DNA from 4 places in the Paenibacillus sp. VMFN-D1 genome. Region 2 is predicted to be linked to each of the others. Evidence: riboswitches for the same ligand, from Rfam matches in the RefSeq annotation. Region 2 holds a riboswitch; each other region holds the start of a gene.

The links. Region 2 has a riboswitch for thiamine pyrophosphate ahead of tenA (thiaminase II). Riboswitches for the same ligand answer to the same signal wherever they lie in the genome.
Region 1: linked by a shared signal. The riboswitch ahead of C7820_RS22345 (ABC transporter substrate-binding protein) and the one ahead of tenA (thiaminase II) in region 2 are both predicted to bind thiamine pyrophosphate.
Region 3: linked by a shared signal. The riboswitch ahead of thiE (thiamine phosphate synthase) and the one ahead of tenA (thiaminase II) in region 2 are both predicted to bind thiamine pyrophosphate.
Region 4: linked by a shared signal. The riboswitch ahead of C7820_RS29895 (ECF transporter S component) and the one ahead of tenA (thiaminase II) in region 2 are both predicted to bind thiamine pyrophosphate.

The regions. Positions count from the first base shown of each region.
Region 1 covers NZ_QRDU01000003.1:282,027-284,224, forward strand. Annotated here, with positions in the region: gene C7820_RS22335 (CGNR zinc finger domain-containing protein) at 1-164, shown strand, start outside; gene C7820_RS22340 (VOC family protein) at 352-738, shown strand; TPP riboswitch at 813-925, shown strand; gene C7820_RS22345 (ABC transporter substrate-binding protein) at 1,141-2,193, shown strand.
Region 2 covers NZ_QRDU01000001.1:2,259,046-2,261,243, forward strand. Annotated here, with positions in the region: gene thiM (hydroxyethylthiazole kinase) at 1-440, opposite strand, end outside; gene tenA (thiaminase II) at 437-1,135, opposite strand; TPP riboswitch at 1,275-1,379, opposite strand; gene C7820_RS10365 (YrdB family protein) at 1,514-1,840, opposite strand; gene C7820_RS10370 (class I SAM-dependent methyltransferase) at 1,942-2,198, opposite strand, start outside.
Region 3 covers NZ_QRDU01000002.1:557,131-559,328, forward strand. Annotated here, with positions in the region: gene yhbH (sporulation protein YhbH) at 1-944, opposite strand, end outside; TPP riboswitch at 1,183-1,292, shown strand; gene thiE (thiamine phosphate synthase) at 1,437-2,084, shown strand; gene thiS (sulfur carrier protein ThiS) at 2,068-2,198, shown strand, end outside.
Region 4 covers NZ_QRDU01000006.1:272,155-274,352, reverse strand. Annotated here, with positions in the region: gene C7820_RS29900 (ABC transporter ATP-binding protein) at 1-339, opposite strand, end outside; gene C7820_RS29895 (ECF transporter S component) at 332-943, opposite strand; TPP riboswitch at 1,023-1,136, opposite strand; gene asd (archaetidylserine decarboxylase) at 1,418-2,198, shown strand, end outside.

The DNA of each region.
Region 1 (2,198 bases), on a different contig from region 2:
GCGTATCTTCGGACCGCATCCGGATCTGCGAGCATGACGACTGTATCCTGCACTTTGTGGACACCTCCAAGAGCGGCAAGCGGCGCTGGTGCAGCATGGACACTTGCGGCAACCGCCATAAGGCGGCCGAATTTTATGCGAAGAAGAAGCAGCGCGGGAACTAAAATAAGCCTGGGATCGTCTGATAGACAGCCCGGGCTTTTTTTAGTGGTTCTATTTCGTTGCTGACTGCCCTTCATTGATATGGCGGACTTTCCATCCCCCACTGTACAACTCGGATTTAAATGCTATAATGGCCTTAATTTAGGGCAACCCATTACTTATAAGTACTATGAAAAGGAGCTTATACATATGGCTAATAAACGTTTGGATCATGTCGGCATCGTCGTACGGGATTTGGAGTCAACCATCCGATTTTATACCGAGATCGTGGGCCTGGAGCTGAAAGGCCGGCTGACGCACACCAACGGCGTGTTCCAGCTGGCGTTTCTCGGCTTCGGGGACAGTAACGAGACAGAAATCGAGCTCATTCAAGGCTACAGCTACGACCTGCCGGCCGAAGGCACAGTGCACCATTTTGCGATCCATGTCGACGACATTCAGAAGGAATTTGAGCGGATTCAGGCGCTCGACGGCGTGGAGCTGATCGATCAGGAAATCGTGACCCTGCCCAACGGATACCAATATTTCTTTATCTATGGTCCGGAAAAAGAATGGATCGAATTTTTCCAGAGATAATCTGGAATCGGGCGGATGTCTGGACACCCCCATGGGGATGGACTATAATATGGGAGGAAAACAACCCGAAAACCTTATAGAATCCGGGGTGCTGGAATTGGCCGGCTGAGATTGTATCCCTTCAAGATACTGACCCTTTTAACCTGATCTGGGTAATGCCAGCGTAGGAAACCGTTTGTCACGGCATACAATCCGTGCTGATCTTGCGCATATGAAGCGTCCCGTTTACGGGGCGCTTTTTTCATTCATACTAGTGAAAAACGGGATCACGCCTTGCGAATGCTTCGATGATTCAGTCACTCAGATCGGCTTACGATTCTAAATATAACGGGGAGAGGGGATCACCGGTCGTTGCTTACAGAGAGAATAAGAACGGCCGGACATCAAAGGAGAGAGAAAGCCATGAAGAACAAATCCATCGGCCTGCTGATGCTGGTCTGCATGCTCGTACTGACGCTTGCCGGATGCGGCGGCAGCCAGAACAATGCGGGCAGCGGAGAAGGTACATCCGCTTCCGACAGCACGGCAGGCCAGGACGACACTGCAGCGAAGCCGCTGAAGGACGTCAAAGTCGTCCTCGACTGGACGCCCAACACGAACCATACCGGGCTCTATGTCGCCAAAGACTTGGGCTACTATAAAAAAGAAGGCTTGAACGTCGAAATCGTGCAGCCGGGCTCCACCGGCGCGGACGCCATGGTCGCTTCCGGCAAAGCACCCTTCGGCGTTAGCTATCAGGAGAGCGTGACCCAGGCCCGCACGCAGGGCGTTCCGCTCGTCTCGATTGCCGCGGTCATCCAGCACAATACGTCGGGCTTTGCCGCACCGGTGGACCGGGGCATCAAGACGCCGAAGGATTTTGAAGGCAAAACGTACGGCGGCTGGGGCTCCCCTGTGGAGGAAGCCGTCATGGGCTCCATCATGGAGATCGACAAGGCGGACGTGAAGAAGGTGAAAATCGTCAACATGGGCGACGCCGATTATTTTACCGCCGTGAAGCGGGACATCGATTTCGCCTGGATCTTCTACGGCTGGACCGGTATCGAGGCGAAGCTGCGCGGCGAGCCGCTGGACATGCTGTATGTCAAAGATTATTCCGAGAAGCTGGACTACTACACACCGGTTCTCGTAACGAACGAGAAGCAGATCAAGGACGACCCTGAGCTGGTTAAAGCGTTTATGCGCGCGACCGCCAAAGGTTATCAGTACGCGATCGACAAGCCGGAAGAAGCTGCCAACCTGCTGCTGAAGGACGTGCCCGACCTCGATAAGCAGCTGGTGATCGAAAGCCAGAAATGGTTAAGTCCTAAATATCAGGACGACGCAGCCCGCTGGGGCGAGCAGAAGGAACAAATCTGGAAGGGCTATTCCGACTGGATGTACGAGCACAAGCTGCTGGACAAGCCGCTGGACGTAAAGAGCGCGTACACGAACGACTTTTTGCCGGAACAGTAAGCCGC
Region 2 (2,198 bases):
CCTGCGTCGACGCCTTTTATCGCGCCGGATTCACCAATGAGATGGGCAACCTCCGCTGCGTTGCCCCGAACCAGTGACACGCGGACCTCGCGCAAAATCCACAGCGCAGCCTCCGTGCGAAATGCGGTTGCTCCCGCGCCGACGGGGTCCAGGAACACCGGAACGCCATGATCATTCGCCGATCGGCCGGCGCTGATCGCCGCTTCCACCAATTCGCTGCTCAGCGTTCCAAGATTCAGGACGACGGCTTGGGCGACCCGAGCCATATCGGCCACCTCCTCTTTGGCATAGGCCATAACCGGGGAGGCGCCAAGGGCAAGCAGGCCGTTGGCCGTAAAGTTGGTCACGACCACATTCGTCATGTTGTGAATGAGCGGACGCTGCTCTTTTATCCGTAAAGGAAGCTGGATGAGTCCGGACGGAAACATATCGGCGGTCATCGTCCCACCCCTTCCGCTGCAGCCAGGGAAACCGGCCAATCCTCAAGCGTAAACGCCATATCCCAGAACATGTACTCCAGCTGACAGCTGGTCAGAAAATGCTCCATCAGCCGTTTTTTTCTTGCGGGAGGCAGACCCTCCGCCCATTCGTCGAGCAGCCGCCGCAGCTGTACCGTCACGCCGCTTTCCCGGTCCCCGTAAAAGTGCATCCATTCATAAAACGGATGGGATTTCTCCGGCTGGACTTCCTCCAGCAGACGTTGGCCGATTTCCGTATAGGTCCACGGGCAAGGTAACAGCGCAGCTACAATATCCTCAAGTCCCCCTTCGTGGGCGACGTTCAGCATATGCCGGATGTAATGATTGGCCGATGGAGCCAGCGGATAGCCTTGCAGTTCCTCATATGCAACACCAGCAACATCACAAAAGTTTTGGTGGGGATGCGTTTCGCTGTTCAAAATAAACGAAATCTGTTCGTTGAAAAGCGCGGTCGTCTGCCGGCAATCGCATCGGGATATGGCAATGCCATAGATCCGGATGTAGGCGTTCAAGTATTCAAAATCCTGCTTCACATAGTGAATCAGCTGCTCCTTGGACAAGGTACCTTCCGCAATTCCCCGTACAAACGGATGCTTGAAGATCGCTTGATAAATGGGATCTGCCGCGTGTCTCAATTCTTCGGTAAACCGGGCCATGATCATGCACCTCCGTTAATTTTGACGAAAATCGCATGTCGGGGCGCGGGGAAGCCAACACAAAAAAGCCGCCCCGAAATGGAGCGGCCGCTATTTGCAGTGTCATCCTGAATGTATCTCATCAAGAAAGATGCGTATGTATAGGCCTGCTCCACTTCCCTCCGCCGGTATTAACCGGATCAGGTTCAAAGGGTCCAAGCGATCACTTGTCTCAGCTGCCTCCGCAGCTCCCCTAGTGGATTTTCGTATGATATTTTACAAGTTCATGATTAACTGTAGCTCTGTTCGCCGGTGTTGTCAAACAAAAAAAGCTGCTGGCGGGATACCGGGAAAAAGCTTGTCGATCGTTTAAGCGGATCTCCTTCCACCTTCAAGTGTTTATCTTTTCAACGCGTAAGAAAGGATCATCTCGACGATGACGACAGCGGCATAAATGACGGCGGCCGTTCGATAACCCGATCCGTACAGCGCAGCCGCGGCCAGACCGAATACGATCAGCTGCAGCACAGCCCGGACGGGAAGCGTCACCGGGAAGGTCGCTTTCGGTGCGACATACATGCCCCAAAAAACAGCAACAACGACCGGCGAACCTATTCCTGCCACGATACGGATCCACAAGGCGGTATCCAGTTTAAATCCCCACAGGCAAAAGGCTGCCAGTGCGCACAGCTCCATTAGAAAAAAGATAAGGTCGATCACAATCATTGCCAAACCCTCCATTTTGGGCCGGTCAGGGCCTTTGGAATGAAGCCATTCTCAGTAAAATTATGCCGATTGTTTCTTGCCTACCGCGGCGACTCTTCCTCTCACTCCGGCTTGTGGGCTTTCACAATTAAAAAATGCGGGTGATGCAGAATCCGCTGGTAGAAGTCGGCCGACTCCGGCTGCCGCTCCAGAAACTCGGGAACTGGCCTTGGTTCGACAAGCCGGTCCATTACAAACCAGTTTGACGTCATATTGACGATTTCCTGCAGGGGTCTGCGGAAGAACGTCACTTCAACGCTGCCTGCCTCTTTCTTCGTCCACCGGTCTACTAGCAGCTCCCGTACAAAATAATCCGGTC
Region 3 (2,198 bases), on a different contig from region 2:
TTATCGGAAGTCAGGTTGTCGCCGTCCGAGAAATGGAACGGATAAATATTGTACTTGGCGGGCGGGTAGCGCCGGTCGATGATTTCCAGCGCTTTCTGGTAGGCGGACGAGCAGATCGTGCCCCCGCTTTCGCCCCGGGTAAAGAAATCTTCTTCGGTGACTTCTTTGGCCTCCGTATGATGGGCCACAAAGACGATGTCGACCTTTTCGTATTGGCGGCGCAGGAAGCGGGTCATCCAGAAGAAGAAGCTGCGCGCACAGTATTTTTCAAACGTGCCCATCGACCCGGACGTATCCATCATCGCAATGATGACCGCGCTGGAATGGGGAACGACGACGTCCTCCCACGTTTTGTAACGCAGATCGTCGGGGCTGATATGGTGAATTCCCGGCTTGCCGCTGGTGGCGTTGCGCCGCAGATTTTCCAGGATCGTCCGCTTCTTGTCGATGTTGGACTGCATGCCTTTTTTGCGGATATCGTTGAACGTGATCGATTCGGTTTCGACTTCCTGCTGCTCTTTCGGCTTCATATTCGGCAGCTCCAGCTGATCGAACAGCATGTTCTCCAAGTCTTCGAGGCTGATCTCGGCTTCCATAATGTCCTGGCCGGGCTGGTCGCCGGCTTTTTCCCCTTGACCCGGCTTTTGCACCGGATCCCTGCCCAGCACGTCTCCCACCTGGCTGTCGCCGTCTCCCTGGCCGACATGCTTTTGCTTCTGGTAGTTATAAATGAAACGGTATTCATCGAGGCTCCGGATGGGCACCTTGATGATTTGCTTACCGTCCGACATCACGATGTTTTCTTCTGTGATCAGGTCGGGCAGGTTCTGCTTGATAATTTCCTTAACCTTCTCCTGATGGCGGACCTGATCCTGGTACCCTTTCCGGTGCAGTGACCAGTCCTCCTTGGACACCACAAACAGCGAATGATCGTCTGATGGCATGTTCAGGCACCTCCCATGTTCCCATACTCAGCACAAACTTTGGCTTGTTAAACATTTATATTCACGGGCGGGGACGATATGTGATGACGCAAGAGATAAAATAAGAAGTTTGCCGCACCCAAATATATGAAATTTTGCGAGAATCGCTCCTATGGATGAGATAGGCGTTCCGATGCCGGTGATCTCACGCTGGCTATTGCCAAAAGTCAGCAGTTTGGGCTATAGTGGTTGTGAAATTAAATAGGAATGCGGGTGCTGGATGAAGTCCGGCTGAGATGGCAGCCTTATGCTGCGGACCGTTAATCTGATCCAGGTAATGCTGGCGTAGAGAATATCATTCGAATTGCGGTGCCATTCGTGTATTTCTCGAATGGTTTTTTTGTGTTAACCGGGTAAGAGGGCGCTTTCGCAAGACGAGGGCTTACCCTTCGCGATGATAGAAGCCGGCATGAAATGGAGGGAATGGCAAAAGGGAAGAGAGGAGAAGCAGTCATGGTCGATTTTCGTCTGTATGCGATTACTGGCGAGACGTTCCATCCGGGACGCCGGCTGGTGGACGTGATGGAGCAAGCTATTCGGGGAGGCGCGGACATCGTTCAATTCCGCGACAAAACAAGCGGCAGGGAAGAGCTGCTGCGCAAGGCGGCGGAGCTGCGGGAGCTGACCCGCCGCTACGGTATCCCTTTTATCGTGAACGATCACGTTGATATCGCGATGGAGGTGGATGCGGACGGGATTCACCTCGGTCAGGGCGATATGCCGATCGCGGAAGCCAGAAAGCTTGTCGGTTCCAAGATCATCGGCATATCCACCCATGCGATTTCGGAAGCGCAGCTCGCCGAAGCGGAAGGGGCGGATTATATCGGCGTCGGGCCGATCTATGCGACGGCCACGAAAGCGGATGTGGTGGATCCGGTCGGTCTTTCGTACATTCGGGAAGTCGCCGAGGTCATCAAGATCCCGTTTGTGGCGATTGGCGGCATCAAGCTGGGCAACGTGGACGAAGTGATCCGGGCCGGTGCGAGCCGCGTCTGCGCGGTGAGCGAAATCGTCGGCAGCCCTGACCCGGAAGCGGTATGCCGGGCGTTCATTCACAAGCTTGAAGGTAGAGGAGGAGCGGCGGATGGAACTGGTCATTAACGGAACAAAGCGGGAGCTGGCGGCCGAGACGGTAGCCGATGTTCTCCGCCTGCTGGGGCTGTCCGGCAGGCCGGTCATGGTGGAAGCGGACGGACAGGTGCTGAAGATCGAGCA
Region 4 (2,198 bases), on a different contig from region 2:
CGGGTCCTGAAATACATACCCGCACGAGCGGGGCTTCCGGATGTCCGCATATTTGAGCGGAACGTCGATGACCGCCGGAATCAACCCGCCGAGCACCTGCAGCAGCGTCGATTTCCCGCATCCGCTTGGACCGAGCAGAAGCACCTTTTCCCCAGCCGGCACAGACAGGGAAACATCCTTGAACACGAACGCCTTCTCACCCGGAAACTTCAGGCGCAGGTCTGTTACCGAAACGGCAATTTGCCCGCTCCCTTGATCCGCCCTTTGATCCGCTCCTTGACCCGTCTCATGCACCGCCGAATGCTGCATCGTCGCGACACCCCGGTTAGCCTCAGTCATGATCGAGCGCTTCATAATCCTTGGCTGTCACTGGCCGGAGCAGCTGGGTTACTCCGGTTGCTTCCAGCGCTTTGGTCAGGGCATACGCCAGGTACCCTGCCAGCACCGCCGAGCTGATTAACCGCATCACGTACTTGAACACGATCATCCATGTCGTATAGTCCGTGACGTAGCCGTAGTACACATCCACCAGGAATGATCCCAATCCCGAAGCCATACCGGCCAGCGCCGCTACCCCCATGGAGAATTTGCGGTAACGGAACAGGGCGAAGATCAGCTCCGCGGCAAGACCTTGCGCCACGCCGTAAATCGCCAGCTGAAGGCCCCATTCACTGCCGAACAGAATTTCTACGTGAGCCGCGGCAACCTCGGCGAGGAGGGCTACGCCGGGCTTGCGGATCAGCAGCGCGGCAAGCGTCGAAGCGAGGAACCACATGCCGTACATCAGCTCATCCGCTTGGAAAAACAGCGGCTTGAACAAGTCGTTCACCGAACCCCAAAAATGGTACACCACCCCGATCACGAGGGATAGCAGAATCGTCACGAGCAGGTCGCTGAGCTTCAGCCCCTTCGGCCGATCCATCTGCATCGTACTGCTGTTCATTTGACAACATCCTTTCTTTTTCCAAAATTGGGCAATAAAAAAACCCCCTGGATAAGCGAGGGAGATCGTCAAATAAGCCCATAAAAGGACTTGAATTCTCTACGCTGGCATTATCCAGATCAGATTCCCGGTCAGCAGCGGTTCATTAGCTGCACTCTCAGCCCGATTCGCTCGAGCTCCCGTATTCCCATATGTACACAGATGAACGCAAGGCGCGGCATCGCCGCCTCCTGGTTCCGGAGCCATCGCTGTCCAAAGCGATGAGATGCTTGGGTTCAATTCCGTGTAACAGGCACCTCGCCGCGATGAGTCGGCATCGGGCCCGTATTGATTCCAAAATACATGATCCTTGAAGGATTGGCAATACCATTTTTCTCAGAGGCGGTTTCCAGCATTTGTTGCATATTGATTTGATAGCCGTTCTATGTCAATATATTCAGAGTGCTACAGGCACGTATGGAAGGGAGATTAGGCATGACAAAGAAATTACTGCGGCTCATGACAGAGCTCTCCTCGCGAAAGTGGCTCTCTTCCATGATGGGACGCTTCTCGCACAGCCGGCTCAGCAGAGGGGTCATCCCTACTTTTATCAAAAGCTATCAGATCCCAGCGCATGAAGCGGAGAAAGAAATCTATGAATACCGCACACTCAACGAATTTTTTTCACGGCGGCTGAAGCCCGGCATGCGTCCCGTTCACGAAGGCGAGCACGTACTCACGAGCCCCGTCGACGCCAAGATCACCGCAATGGGTGAAATCACCTCAGGCACGATTCTGAACGTGAAAGGGCAGGATTATTCGGTGGCGGAGCTGCTTAATTTCTCTCCCCACCTGGAGTTATATAAACATGGCTATGTCTTTGTGCTGTACCTCAGCCCTACCGACTACCACCGGATCCACTCTCCAATCACAGGCGTGAAGGTGGAGAGCGAGCATATCAAGGGACGATGCTACCCGGTCAATGATTTTGGCATGACCCAGATGAAATCCGTGCTGTGCCGCAATGAGAGGCTGATTACGTATATCAAGGGAGCCCTGGGAGAGGTCGCGGTCGTCAAAGTCGGCGCCATGAATGTCAGCAGCATCCGCTACGACGACGAAACCGCCAATTCCTGGCGTAACGGCGATCCGCTCGCCTATTTTGAGTTCGGTTCGACCGTCGTGCTGCTGATCCAGGACGGCGCGTTCACCCCGCGGACAGACCTCCGGACCGGAGATCATGTCCGCATGGGTCAGCTGCTCGGTCAGCTGCACC